DNA from 2 places in the Brevibacillus sp. 7WMA2 genome. Region 2 is predicted to be linked to the other one. Evidence: predicted binding sites of a transcription regulator. Region 2 holds the regulator's gene; the other holds the start of a gene.

Region 1 (7,667 bases), 1.5 Mb from region 2:
GTTTGCTCATGCTAATCCAGCACCGCTACTAGCTTTAGTTGCTCTATTACATATTGTAGAAGCATGGTTTATTAGAAGTCATGGAGACAGACATGCATCTCCGTTATTTGTAGAAGGAAAACGCGGAAGAGTTGTAGGTGCTTACCAGCTTCATTCCTTTTGGTTAACACCTGTCATTGTACTAACCCCTGTTACAGAAGGGGCATTGCAGGTACCAGCACTATTTCAGGGATGGCCGTTGTTTTCTCCGGATTGGTCGATGGCTACGCTTGGGATGTTGCTTTTACCAGCAATTACGGGTTTTTCTGCTATTACTAAAACAAAAACACCACAGGAAAAAGCGAGCTCTTTATCCAAGCATTTATTTCTGTATTCATTCATTTTGCTTGGAATAAGCTATGTAGCAGTCATTGTTCCTTCTCTTGTGTATGTAGCTGCCCTCTTTGCCTTTTTTGGGCACGAATGGTTGGGCTGGCTAAGCGCACGTCAAGAGGAGAAATTGCCTCCCTACTACGTTCCTACTGGTAAGGGCCTGAAGGTGCTGGCTGTACTCCCAGGGACGCCAGCCGATGTCATGGGGATTAGGAGCGGCGAGGTAATTGTTAAGGTAAATGGATACCCGATCTCGGTAAAGGAAGATTTATATCCGGCGTTACAAGCTAACCCAGCTTTCTGTAAAATGGAAGTTTTGACACTGGATCATGAAATAAAATTTACGCAGAGTGCGATCTATGCGGGACAGCATCATCAGCTTGGTATTATTGTGGTACCAGACGAACGGACAACGCATTTTGTGTCTATGCAAGAAATTGGTTTCCTTGGAGTAAGGAAGCATAAACCGAAAGGCGAGCAAGAGCTGGGCATGTAGCAGGGGGAAACCCTGCGTTACCCGCGGAAAAAGCATGGAAACAACAAAAAGATGACCTCAAGCCTGTATGAGGTCATCTTTTTCGTTTGAGAAGAAAAGTTTTGGACTGCTCTTCCTACTATTTATGCAGAGGGTTTATCTGTGTTATCCTCAGACTTTTCCTTGTCATCAGGCGTTTGGGAATCTCCAGGTTTTCCTGATTCATCAGGTTTTTGGGAGTCGGGATTTTCACTTTCACCAGCACCCTCAGAACCATCGGTGCCGCCGCTCTCGCCCGTACCTTCAGAACCACCGGTACCGCCGCTTTCGTCAGTACCTTCAGAACCGTCCGGCTCAGTAGGAGCTTCTTCCTCTTCTTCAGGCTTTACTACCTCAAGTCCAACGATATCTGTAGATTTAATCTTTTTACCGTCAGCTAGAACAAATTCTACCAAACCATTTTTCATGCTGACTGCCTGAATGATACCAGTTGACTCAGTTGAGGTTGGTTTGCCGTCCTCGCCTGTTCCTTGTTCTGTATACGTTACTTTATAACCAATCATATTGGCGTATTTTAGCGTTTGGTCAACACCAGTTTGAGACGTAAGAGATTCTAGGCCATGGATTTGCTGTTGGGAGATAATATCTTTACCTACGATAAACCAGATTCTGCCATCAACCATTTTTACTCCGTCAACGGTACCAGAAGCTGTTGTTACATAAATTTGACCGGAGTCATCCTTACGAGCCACTTCATAAGTAGCTTTTTTACCGATGATTTCCTCGTACTCTTTTACGTTTAACAGACTGCTATTTGACTCCTTCATAAGAAGCTCGATATTCGTCACTTTTTCTACCATGGTCATCATAGCGGTTTGCATCATAAATTGAGAGTTATCCATCGGTGACATCGGGTCTTGATTCTTTATCTGGGCAATCATTAGCTTCATAAAAGATTCGCTATCCAAGCCCGTTGAAAATTCTTTTGTATTAGCATAGCTATATTCTGCTTGTACGGAAGACTTTGTTTTCGGCGTTGTGTTTTGTGCTGTCGCTTTGGCTGCTGCTCTCGCTGCTCCCAGCGATTTTTGTATGCTGTTGGTCGGCATTCATTTTCCTCCCAAATGGGTAAAAATTATCAGACAGATAGACTTGCTATCTTTCTATATTATCGGTAAAATCACTTATATCGAATAGACAAACAAACGTTCGAGTTTTTGCTTATATTTTAAATGATTGTGCTATAATGAAGGATAGGATATAAAAAGGAGGATGAGGGGACCGTGGATCGTTTTGAGTTAGTTTCGGAGTATACGCCTTCGGGTGATCAGCCTATTGCAATTGCAGAGCTAGTGGAAGGAATAAAGGCGGGTAAACGCCATCAAACTCTGCTGGGTGCTACCGGAACAGGTAAAACCTTTACTGCTGCTCATATGATAGCTCAGGTGAACAAACCTACACTAGTCATGGCGCATAACAAGACCTTAGCTGCTCAGTTGGCAGCGGAATTTCGTGAATTTTTCCCGAATAACGCGGTAGAATACTTCGTTAGTTACTACGATTACTATCAACCGGAAGCCTACATTCCTCATTCGGATACTTATATTGAAAAGGATTCAAGCGTTAATGATGAGATTGATAAATTGCGTCACTCGGCAACTAGCTCGTTATTAGAGAGACGAGATGTCATCATTGTCGCATCCGTTTCCTGCATATACGGTTTGGGTTCCCCGATTGAATATAGAGAGATGGTGCTTTCCTTGCGTACAGGCATGGAAAAAAGCAGAGATGAGGTTTTGCATCGCCTCGTTGATATTCAATATGACCGCAATGATATTAACTTTACTCGTGGGACGTTTCGTGTTCGAGGAGACGTACTGGAAATATTCCCGGCGTCGCGCAGTGAACAGGCAATACGAGTAGAGTTTTTTGGTGATGAGATTGAGCGCATCACAGAGATTGATGTATTAACTGGGGAGATTCTGGGAAGTAGGGACCACGTAGCGATTTTTCCTGCGTCTCACTTCGTTACCCGTGAGGAAAAAATGAAGAAGGCTGTTGAAAATATTGAACAGGAGCTAGAACTAAGGCTGTTGGAATTGCAAGCAGCAGGCAAGCTATTGGAAGCGCAACGGCTAGAACAGCGTACGAGATACGATATAGAGATGATGCTGGAAATGGGCTTTTGCTCAGGAATTGAGAACTACTCCCGTCATCTGACTGGATTACCAGAGGGACATCCTCCATACACGCTGCTTGATTATTTTCCGGATGATTTTTTAATGGTGATAGACGAGTCTCACATGACCCTCCCACAAATTCGTGGGATGTACAATGGAGATAGAGCCCGCAAGGATGTACTGGTGGAGCATGGCTTCCGCTTGCCGTCCGCCCGCGATAACCGTCCGCTTAGGTTTGAGGAGTTTGAAAAGAAAGTAAAGCAAGCTGTCTATATTTCAGCCACACCAGGAGTATATGAACTGGAGCATACGCCTAAAATGGCAGAGCAGGTCATTCGTCCAACAGGTTTAGTGGATCCAACAATCACCGTTCGTCAAATAAAAGGACAAATTGATGATTTAATCGGGGAAATTCAGGCAACCATTGCTAAAGACGAACGTGTTTTAGTAACGACTCTTACCAAGAAGATGTCAGAAGACCTAACCGATTATCTGAAGGAGATAGGCATTAAAGTACGTTATCTGCACTCTGATATTAAGACTATAGAGCGCATGCAGATTTTACGTGCCCTGCGTTTGGGCGAATTTGATGTTTTGGTCGGGATTAACTTGTTGCGGGAAGGGCTGGATTTACCGGAAGTATCTTTAGTTGCCATTTTAGACGCCGATAAAGAAGGCTTCCTGCGCAATGAGCGGTCATTAATCCAAACCATCGGACGTGCTGCGAGGAATGCAGAGGGTCGCGTAATTATGTACGCTGACAAAATGACTGATTCCATGTCGAAAGCCATACAAGAAACGGAACGGCGCCGTAGTATCCAGCTTGCTTACAATGAAAAGCACGGCATCACACCACAAACGATTCAAAAAGCCATTCGCGGAGTTATTGAAGCAACAAAAGTGGCGGAGGAGAAAGCTGATTATCTACCACACTTAGATGTAAAGAAGATGCCGAAAAAGGATCGCATAGTAGTCATCGAGCGAATGGAAGAGGAAATGAAGGAAGCCGCACGCAATCTCATGTTCGAGCGTGCAGCAGAGCTTCGTGATTTGATATTGGAGTTGAAAGCTGACTTGTAGGGAGTGAAATACATGCCTTTAGATCGAATCGTGGTGAAGGGTGCACGCGCTCATAATTTAAAAAACATAGATGTCGTCATCCCACGAGATAAATTTGTTGTTTTAACGGGACTATCCGGTTCAGGAAAATCGTCTCTTGCTTTTGATACGATCTATGCGGAAGGACAGCGTCGTTATGTAGAGTCGCTATCTGCCTATGCTCGTCAATTTCTTGGACAAATGGATAAGCCTGATGTAGATTCCATTGATGGTCTCTCTCCAGCTATTTCGATTGATCAGAAGACCACGAGTCGCAATCCACGTTCTACCGTAGGAACCGTGACAGAAATCTATGATTATTTGCGTCTGTTATATGCACGTATTGGAAGACCTGTTTGCCCAACTCATGGGATAGAAATTAGTTCCCAAACGATCGAACAAATGGTAGATCGTATTATGGAATTTCCGGAACGTACCCGTATGCAAATTCTGGCTCCACTAGTCCAGGGACGTAAAGGAGAACACGTCAAGCTGTTAGAAGATATTCGTAAACAAGGGTATGTTCGGGTTCGGGTTGATGGTGAAGTCCGGGATTTATCTGAGGAGATTCGTCTGGAAAAAAACAAAAAGCATAGCATTGAAGTTGTCATTGACCGGATTGTCGTCAAACCTGATTCTCAGACGCGTATTGCTGATTCCTTAGAAACAGCGTTGCGTTTAGCGGATGGTAAGGTAATTGTCGATGTGATTGATCAGGAAGAGCTGCTATTTAGCGAGAAGCATGCTTGTCCGCTCTGTGGATTCTCGATTGGCGAGTTAGAGCCAAGAATCTTCTCATTTAACAGCCCGTACGGAGCCTGCTCAGAGTGTGACGGATTGGGAGTGAGGATGGAGGTTGACCCGGACCTGGTTGTTCCAGATTCCTCTAAGACATTATCAGAGGGGGCTATAGCAGCCTGGGAGCCAAAGTCTTCTACCTACTACCCTCAACTATTAGAATCAGCTTGCCGCCATTTTAGCATTCCTACAGATGTACCGGTGGAAGAGCTGGATGATGAGCAATTGCAAATCGTTTTATATGGCAGCAAAGGGGAAAAAATTCAATTCCGTTATGAGAATGAATTTGGCCAAGTACGTGAGGCTACAGTGGCATTTGAAGGTGTAATCCCGAATCTGCAAAGACGCCACCTAGAAACCAGCTCTGATTATATACGTGAACAAATTGAAGGCTTCATGGGGCAAAAAGCCTGCCCGGTTTGTAAAGGCCAGCGTTTGCGTCAAGAGAGCCTTGCTGTTTTGATCGGCAAACGTAATATTTCAGAGCTAACCAGTCTATCTATTGTGGATGCCCATCAATTTTTTGATCAGGTTGAATTAAGTGAGAAAGAGATAAAGATCGCTCATATGATTTTAAAGGAGATCAAAGCAAGATTGAATTTCCTTATTGATGTGGGGCTTGATTACCTAACATTAAGCCGAGCGGCAGGTACATTATCAGGTGGAGAAGCGCAACGCATTCGATTAGCTACACAGATTGGCTCTAGTCTAATGGGAGTCTTATATATTTTGGACGAGCCAAGCATTGGTCTACATCAGCGTGATAATGCTCGCTTGATTAAGACGCTGGAGCATATGACAAGCTTAGGAAATACACTGATCGTGGTAGAGCATGACGAGGATACGATGCTAGCCTGCGATTACATTATCGACATTGGTCCTGGAGCAGGGATTCACGGTGGACAGATAGTGGCGGAAGGAACTCCACAAGAAGTAATGGAAAATCCCAACTCTCTGACAGGAGCTTATTTAAGCGGGCGTAAATTCATCCCTGTACCTCTTGAAAGACGTAAGCCTGCTCAAAATGGTGAAGCCTGCGATAAATGGATAGTGATTGAAGGGGCAAAAGAAAACAACCTAAAAAATGTGAATGTCAAGATTCCATTAGGCGTATTCGTTGCTGTAACGGGTGTCTCTGGTTCCGGAAAAAGTACTCTCATTAACGAAATCCTACACAAGGCATTGGCGCGTGAATTAAATCGGGCAAAGGCTAAGCCTGGAGAATTTAAACGAATGAATGGCTTGGAGCATTTGGACAAGGTAGTTGATATTGATCAATCGCCAATTGGACGTACACCTCGTTCCAACCCAGCTACGTATACGGGTGTGTTTGATGATATTCGTGACCTATTTGCCTCCACAAATGAAGCAAAAGTGCGTGGATACAAGAAAGGACGTTTTAGCTTTAACGTAAAAGGCGGGCGTTGTGAAGCTTGCACAGGAGACGGTATTATTAAGATTGAGATGCATTTTCTACCGGACGTGTACGTACCCTGCGAGATTTGTAATGGAAAACGCTACAATCGTGAGACCTTAGAGGTTAAATATAAAGGCAAAAGCATTTCTGATATTTTGGAAACAACAGTGGAAGATGCAGTTGAGTTTTTCAAAAATGTACCGAAAATCCAAAGAAAAATTCAAACGCTGCTTGATGTTGGTTTAGGCTACATGAAGTTAGGACAACCGGCCACTACTTTATCAGGCGGAGAAGCCCAACGCGTGAAATTAGCTTCGGAATTACATCGCCGCAGTACGGGGCGCACCATATACATCCTAGATGAACCAACTACAGGATTGCATACCTATGACATTGACCGCTTGCTAAAAGTCTTGCAACGATTAGTAGAAAATGGCGATACGGTTTTGGTTATTGAACATAATCTGGATGTTATTAAGACAGCAGACCATATAATCGACCTTGGGCCAGAAGGCGGAACACGGGGAGGCAGTATTGTAGCTACGGGCACTCCAGAAGAGGTTGCCAAGGTTAAGGGATCGTATACAGGAGAGTTTTTGGGACCTATCCTTGAGCGTGATCGCAAGCGTACTCAAGAAAGGATTCAAGAGCTAGTTAATCAAACCTAAGGTAAAAGCTTTACAGTACAACACTAAAAAGGCATCCTAGTTAACCGGGGTGTCTTTTCTTTTACATAAGTATGATAGTTGCAAGCCAATTCATCTAGACGGTTGTTTGCACAAGATGGGTTCGTTACAATAGGGGTAAGAAATAACGGAAAACAGCGATCTCGGCTGGGAAAGTGGTGTTTGATACAAATGGTAAATGTCAGTCATCTTGTCGAACATTTTCAACTGAAAATAGTAAGTGGCGAACAGGGATTAAGTCGCCCGATCAGCGTTACTGATTTAAGTCGGCCTGGATTACAGCTAGCGGGATATAAATCCCATTATCCTGGAGAACGCATCCAAATTCTCGGAATGACTGAAATGGAATTTTTACATACATTGCCTAATGAAACCATAGTGGATAGACTCAGCTTTTTAATGAGTGAGGAGACACCTTGCTTATGTGTAGCGCGTAATTTGGAATTGCCACAAGAAGTGCTGGACGTATCTAACAGCAGAGGGGTACCGGTCATTCAATCTCCTTTACCAACGACCAGCTTGGTTAGTAAGCTGACAAATTATCTGGAGGATCGTCTCGCGCCAACAGCTACGATTCATGGGGTTCTTACGGATGTATACGGAGTGGGTGTCTTTATCCTTGGTGCTAGTGGAATCGGGAA
Region 2 (7,667 bases):
GTACTCAAAAACTACTTTTTTTTAATAATATCTCCTTTTTCTTTTCCGAAAATAGAATAGAATTTTTTTTCATGGTATGAAATATATTGTTTTAAAACTGGTTGAAGAGTTCTCTGTCCAAAGTTAAATTGAATAATTCCAAAAGAGATACCCTGACCATCAAAGTTACCAGCCAAGTTTAAGTAGCCATAACGCCCCTCAAAAAATCCTGAATGTTGTAATAAGTCACGTACTAAATAAATTGAAATTGCCTTACTCCACGCCTTTTATCATTTTTTGTCAGCAAAAAAGCCCACCATACAGCGTTAAACATACTTAAAGTCATCGACAAAACATTTGAGTTATTTATTTTTCAATAATTGTTATTTTCAGTAAATAGAATGATATTTATAATCAAGCACGTAACATACTACTTAAGGAAGGTTGTGGTTCTATGACAAAAGGTAAAGCAGTAATGACAGCAATGATGTTGGTTCCTCTTTTGTTTGGCGTATACCAAGTTCATGCACTTCCTGACCGGCCTTTCCTTAAACCATGCAATTTTTAACAAATCGTATGTTGAGTAATTAACCTAGTGAAAAAAGTTACACAATTTACCTATTTTTTTATATAATCGAAATGTCTCACAAACTTAAAAAGCAGGTGATATCCTTGATTGACATGGGCGAAATTATACATAGTTTTTTTGCATTGCTGCCCATTTTCTTAAATATTTTCTTTAGTATCTGGGCCTATCGTGATTCAAGAAGTAGAGGTAATAGTAAGGAATTCTCACTCATTGCATTAATAGTTGTATTGGCTTTCCCTATCATTGGTTTGGTATTATATTTGATCATTCGAAGAGATTAGTTTTTGTGGGGTGTAAGGGGATAACGATGCCCCTTACACTGTTTCAATGAGCTGCTGTTTGGTCATTGTGCTTCCTCCTATCCAAAGCTAACAATCATGCCCTGTTCATACGAACCGAGGATATACATATCTTTGTGCCAACATCATTCATCCTGATCAAATCGGTACCTATCCGTAACAGCGATAATGTTCGGTTTACTTTTCCAGATTTGACTGTGATGCAGTATCATGTCGTGCATTTGGTGTTTGGTAAGGCTGGTGAAGCTTATCTGATCAACCACTCTTCATCATCTTCCTAGAAATCAAAAGGCGTACAACGTGAATCATCCCGAATATAAGTAGTCCAATTGTTACCACATTTGCATTCCATATGAGCTACTATCGACCAAGGGCATTGACTCGTCTTTTTCTTATTTAGCCAACATAGTGACTCAATATACAATCGGAAAGAGCATAGGTACTCCAACTAAACACAAATTGTGTGAATGCAAATTTGTTATGTACATTATTACCAAGAATGAAAAGGGTCTGCCCGTTCCCATTCCCCCAAAAATAGGTTCTGTTAAAGAATGTGATTTGTTATTCAGCTAACGAGTAGTTTAATCGCAAAAAACTTTTACCAAGCACAATAAATCCGTTCTTTGAATATGATGGGTTATAAGTCAGTGTGTGCACTCTATTTGTTTTGTACTAAAGGGTGAAACTTGCGAAATTGTATTTTACAGTCTCACCTCACACCGATATGTATTAGCAATTACTATGTTTGGTGGGAGGAAGAATAAATGGATTCCTTTCAAAAAAATAATATGTTAGCACAAAATTCATCGAATAATGCTAAAAAGAAACAGTCAGCCAACAATTCATCAGATAATGAAAAAAGAAAGCAGCCAACCAACAATTCATCAGATAATGAGAAAAGAAAGCAGCCAACTAACAATTCATTAGATAATGAAAAAAGGAAACAGTCAGCCAACAATTCATTAGATAATGAAAAAAGGAAACAGCCAACCGATAATTCATCAGATAATAAAAAAAAGAAGCAGCCAACCAATTATTCATCCAATAATAAAAAAAAGAAACAGTCAACCAATAATGCTAAAAAGAAACAATCAACCAATAACTCATCAATTTTACATTGCATGAATGGCAATAATTTAGAGCTTATTGTGGCTGCTCTTCTTTTAACTGGTAAGTTAAGAGTAGATGCTGTTCAATTGTTTAGACAAGCTACGATGATTGTCAGTTTAACGGGAAAGTACGTTACATTAGGCGATTTGAACAATACAAATGTAGATAGCATGCTAAAATTTCTCAACGATAATGGCAATATAACTGTGGATGAGATTATTCAGGCACTTAAAAAGAAAATGGATAATCAATAAGTATTAAAAGGAAAAGGGTGAGCTCATAATGAAAAATTTTGATGGAGAGGGTTTCTCGGAATTAATACTAATAGTTATTTTAATTACTTTGCTAATATTTGGTTCCACAGATATAGTTGGTCTTTCCGCTCAACCAACAAAACCATAGAAAGAGAATGCCAACCCCCATTTAATTTTTCTGAACAGGACTTAAAAGGAGTCCTTTTTTTTATGAATTATCAACATTGTTGTATAACAGAGTCAAAAAATAAATTCAATCTCTTCTTTTTCTATAGTTGACTTACAATATATTTAACGTAAGCTAACATTCTATCTACAAAATATATTGTCTCTTCATAAGAGTTTCACTTATTTAAGAGTTTCATTTATTTAAGGGTTTCCATGCGCGTATCAGGATATATATTGTAAAATCAATTCCACAATTATATTCTGTCACCTGTAATTTGCTTGGGGCCCTAATTAGAATCACGAATCGTTCTAGTAGCATCTTTTATATACTTGGTATCAGTAAGTTTTTTCATCAAGAAACTCGCTAAAGAATTAGATTAAGAAGAAATCACAATTAGAAACTGCTAAAAATGATGTTGAGAAGCAGCTACATAAACTTCAGGAAAGCAAAAAGAGATGGCAATTTGCATTTGTTGAGGAGCTTCTAACAGTTGAAGAATTACGTAAGCGGACAATGGAGGAACGTGATTTAAAAACTCAGTCATTAAATGATCTGGAAGCTATTAATAAACAAATGAAAGCAAGTGCATCAAGTTCTGATGCGTTTGAATTAATGCTTAAGCTTCCAGATCTATGGCCAGTACTCAGTGATCCAGATAAAAGCAAAATGATAAGAACTATTTTTACACCATAGTTGTTAATACACCATTTACAAAAGTAGTGGCTAGAAGAGGTACACCATTTCCAGCTTCAATTGACTTCAATTGAAAGGATTAAGTACAACTAACTCTTTTTCGTTTTCCATTTGATATGAAAGCCAAGCCATACCATCAGTAAACCACCCCATAGACTAGCCAGTACATAGCAAATGGCAAGTACATATTGATGCTGATGCCAAAGGGTAAGTGTCTCTACACTAAAAGTCGAAAAGGTCGTGAAAGAACCAATAAACCCTGTTCCTACTCCTAAGGTAAACCAAGCGGGCAGTTGATTTCGGGTTAAGAGATATTGATTGAGAGCTCCCAATCCGATACAGCCTATGAAATTGACTACTAGCGTACCTAAAGGAAACGAGAGATCCCACCAGCCCGCTGTCCATGCTCCTACTAAATATCGGGATACAGCCCCCAACATTCCTGATAGTCCAACAATTAAAAAAGACATGCATTCTCTCCTTTTCCACTATTTTTCACATATATACAAACAAACTCCTACCAGTAATATTACTGGTAGGAGTCATTAGCCTATTGGCGCTTAGGGCGAACTCCATCGCCTCTATTTACTTGTAAAAACCTGTTTCACAGCACTATTGCTACGGATCATTTTGAAAAATCACATAGACTAGTGCTTAGGTTCCTCATCCTCTACATAACGGATCGAATCTAAACTAGATTTCAAGGAAGCCTTCATAGCATCAATGTATTTTTGACGAAGAACTTGTTGCTCCGTTTTTTCTTCTGGAGTTAAGCCAACACCCTTCGATTTCTTGGCTAATTCATTAATACGTTTTACTTCTGCATCAGTAACCAATGGTGATACCTCCTCAACTAACTTCTCTTTATTATAACACAAGACCAAAGGAGAGGAGATATAAATTATGGCTCCCGCTTATCGGTATACTGGAATAGCTAGATTATTTCCTGCATAAATCATGGGGCTATCTAACTGATTTTGTTTCATGATCTCATCCATTAGCTCTCTAGCTGATAGCCCGGATTCCTGTTGATAAGCTTGTGCAATACTCCACAGCGTATCACCTGGCTGAATTGTAATGACTATAGCTGCCTGCTGTGTATGGGGAGCCGCAATAGCCACCTTCTCTTTTCCAAAAATCATGCTGCCTGCTGCAAAGGATACTATGATCAGCAATAACGTTACGATTGCTTGCCCTCGCGTTATCCCTTTTCTATGATGTACCAATGTGTTCTTACTCGTCATTGTTTTTGTTTTATCTTTATATAGATTCTGACAATTGCTAGATTGTACCATCATTATCATCACCCTCACAAACGTTTGTTCTCATTTTGATAACATCATCATAATGCGAACAAATATTCCTGTCAAGCAAAAGAATCGAACTAATGTTTGTCGAACGCAAATTCTCATGGTATAATGTAGAAAATATCTGGATCGAGAGAATGAGGTGTTCGAAATGTCCAAACTCTCCAATCGCCAACAAGCGATCATTGATTTTATTCGTAAGGAAGTAAAAGATAAAGGTTATCCCCCGTCTGTTCGAGAAATCGGTGAAGCCGTAGGACTAGCTTCCAGTTCCACTGTTCACGGTCATCTCGCAAGACTTGAAAAGAAAGGCTTAATCCGCCGCGATCCTACTAAGCCACGTGCCATTGAATTATTGGACGAGACTCGTCTACAGGACGATTATGAAAGCTCCATCGTTCGAGTACCAGTGGTTGGTAAGGTAACGGCAGGTCAACCTATTACAGCTATTGAACAGGTGGAAGAATATTTTCCATTGCCAGAAAACATCGTTACGTCTGACAATGTGTTCATGTTGCGCGTTATGGGAGAGAGCATGATCGAAGCAGGCATTTTAGATGGCGATTATGTAATTGTCCGCCAACAAAATGTAGCTAACAACGGGGATATCGTGGTAGCCATGACCGAAGAGGATGAAGCAACTGTAAAACGTTTCTTTAAAGAGAAAACCCACTTCCGTCTACAACCGGAAAACTCACAGCTTGAACCAATCATTTTAGATAATGTGACGATTTTAGGTAAAGTAATTGGCGTTTACCGCCTTTTCCACTAGTGCATTGGATTTTTAACTTCTCACGTGCTTACACGTACAAACTCTTGGTGAGGATCATACTCGCCAAGAGTTTTTTACTGCTCAAATTTATTGTTTGTAACGGTTTATTTTATGCCCCACTCTACCTATCTCCTTGATACCTTTCGTGTTTCTCCTACTATTGGACTTATATTTAGGTGTAAATTAGCTGCATAGCCACTTAAAACAGTGTTTCTTTTTAGCAAATCTTCAAACAAGCCTTCTCTAATTCTGATGTGTAAACACAAATAAACCGAGATTGCCGGTTTCCCTACAGGAAATGATAGAGAATTTGACAATCTCGGTTTTATGGAATGGATCAACACTCAAAATCCAATGTAACGATCCACAATAAGTTTTACCAAGCAACAATAAAGAACCAGATAATCATGATGAGTTGGATAGAGATTTTCATAATGACACTGCTAAAGAAACCTATAAGACTTCCTATCGCTATCTTAAAAGCTCGTTCTGCCGGTTGTTTTTGCATCAGCATTTCAATTAATAATACAAATACAAATGGGAGAATAATCATACCAAATGGCGGAAACGTAAGTACACCAATAATAACACCTAATATTGACCCGATTGCTGATGCTTTTGAGCCACCATATTTTTTAACAAAGTACATATTAGTCAATAGGTCAGCACCAAATAACACCACACTCAAAATCCCCATTCCCCACCAGAAGGAAACCGGTAATCCTGCTCCAGGCTCTGCAATCGCGAATTGATATAGTAAAAAACCGCCCCATAACATAATCGTATCAGGTAACACTGGGAAGAAAATACCAGCAATACTTACACCGAATAGAAGTATAACAATCAACCATAATAAAACATCCATGTTTAACCCCCCTCTTTGTTGCATCTGACCCGTTTTCTATATGTACGTTTCAGTGCCCTCCTACGTTTCATTTTTACTTAGGAGTTTCCTTTTCTTGTTTGCGAAACGTGTCTTTTCCTACATATACATGATTCTGCTCTTTTTTATGATCTCATTTTTAGCAAAGCCTGACCTATTTACCTATAGCGCTCTTTTACCAGTTCCTTTTTCCACTTCATACAGGCAAAAGGACAGCAAGAAAAAGGTATATGGATAACAGGAAAAATATAACATTTGGAGAAATTAATACTATATACTAAATTGTCCCCGCTCCAAGCCTGTATATCCTATTTCGGAAAGGAAGGTTACAAGATGCACAAAATCGTTTGTTCTTTATTAGCAGTACCACTTGTTTTCTTACTGTCCTCGACTAGCTACGCGGCTTTAGATAAGCATAGCACAACAAAAGTAACGATTAGTAGTAATGCTTACAGCCAATATTCTATTCCATTTGCACTAACGGTAAAGGAATGGGATAGAGGTTATGGGGAAGCTGGTGTTACAGGCCCTTTTTTCCTTGCGAAAGGTGGTAGCGTAACGGTTACGTTTGATAAGAAAGTAGATTCATTGGGCTGGTATCTACTGAATGCAAATACCTACGGAGCTGAAAAAATCTACCCAAAAGGCTCTACTGTAACCGTCCCACGACATTCACATTGGATTGTTATTCTGCAAAACGCTAGCATAAAACCTGTTCCTATTACAGGCAACGTGACGATTCACTAGTCTTTTTATCACGTTATCACGCAGCACCTTCACTGATCAGTATCAGCTCTTACAGCCTCTGCATTCCCTAAAAATTGGTGTAGGAGAATGGGCTGTCGTATGCGAGGAAATGCCTTAATGCTAGCTGTATCGCATCGCCTATTTTCTTACACGCATCAATTTTCCGTTATTTAATCTTACTAAATCTTCTACCTTTATTTTCACTAATGAATGAGGAGAGCCCCCTCCCGTATAAACATACTCTAATTCTGTTATTTTCGGATCAACCAAAAAAATCGCCTCAAATCCAAAAGAAGGGACCCCACCGGCTGGATAACCTGTTGCTACTAATACTTCCTTTTCATCTGCCAAACGAGGTCTTTTTATATTGAGTCCCTTACTTACTCGTGATGTACTAGCCCGATCCTCTCCTTTTACAATGGCCACAATTAGTCGTCCATCTTCATCAATCATACAAATATTTTTAACCAGCTCCTCAATAGAAGCATTCACAGCTTTAGCCGCCTCTTCGACCGTATGGCAAGATTGATTCAGTATAAAGTGCTGGGCATCAGCAGCTTTTGCATGTAGGTACTCTTTTATTTGCAGCTCATAAGAATTCATTGATCCCTCTCCATCCTAAAATATTTTCCCCATTTTAGCTGTACCCCACTAGTTAATCAAGAGTGCAGGTGATCTTTTTTACGTAATATTCGCTGTATTTTGTTGTTTTGGTTTTTTTAACGTATAAAGCATCCCAATAAATATTAATAAAATTCCTATTGTTTGTATCATATTTGGTCGAAATCCAATAATGATCACATCTAATAAAATAGCAACAGCTGGATCCAAAAATACCATTCCTGAAATGGTTCTGGTCGATAGT

Evidence for each region. Region 2 encodes LexA, which represses DNA repair genes until DNA is damaged. Its sites were predicted from a motif close to CGAACATATGTTCG; they were not measured.
Region 1: a site for LexA is predicted at 2,046-2,059, ahead of uvrB (excinuclease ABC subunit UvrB). Genes of this name have one in related genera too.

What each region holds. Positions count from the first base shown of each region.
Region 1 is NZ_CP048799.1:3,403,414-3,411,080, reverse strand. Features, by position in the region: gene GOP56_RS14280 (PDZ domain-containing protein) at 1-868, shown strand, start outside; gene GOP56_RS14275 (flagellar hook assembly protein FlgD) at 991-1,956, opposite strand; gene uvrB (excinuclease ABC subunit UvrB) at 2,131-4,107, shown strand; gene uvrA (excinuclease ABC subunit UvrA) at 4,120-7,008, shown strand; gene hprK (HPr(Ser) kinase/phosphatase) at 7,198-7,667, shown strand, end outside.
Region 2 is NZ_CP048799.1:1,910,923-1,918,589, forward strand. Features, by position in the region: gene GOP56_RS07190 (hypothetical protein) at 984-1,148, shown strand; gene GOP56_RS07195 (hypothetical protein) at 1,632-2,231, shown strand; gene GOP56_RS07200 (hypothetical protein) at 2,914-3,093, shown strand; gene crcB (fluoride efflux transporter CrcB) at 3,183-3,563, opposite strand; fluoride riboswitch at 3,623-3,682, opposite strand; gene GOP56_RS07210 (DUF896 domain-containing protein) at 3,741-3,929, opposite strand; gene GOP56_RS07215 (cell division suppressor protein YneA) at 4,008-4,391, opposite strand; gene lexA (transcriptional repressor LexA) at 4,552-5,172, shown strand; gene GOP56_RS07225 (DUF456 domain-containing protein) at 5,549-6,037, opposite strand; gene GOP56_RS07230 (hypothetical protein) at 6,389-6,802, shown strand; gene GOP56_RS07235 (aminoacyl-tRNA deacylase) at 6,941-7,405, opposite strand; gene GOP56_RS07240 (DMT family transporter) at 7,484-7,667, opposite strand, start outside.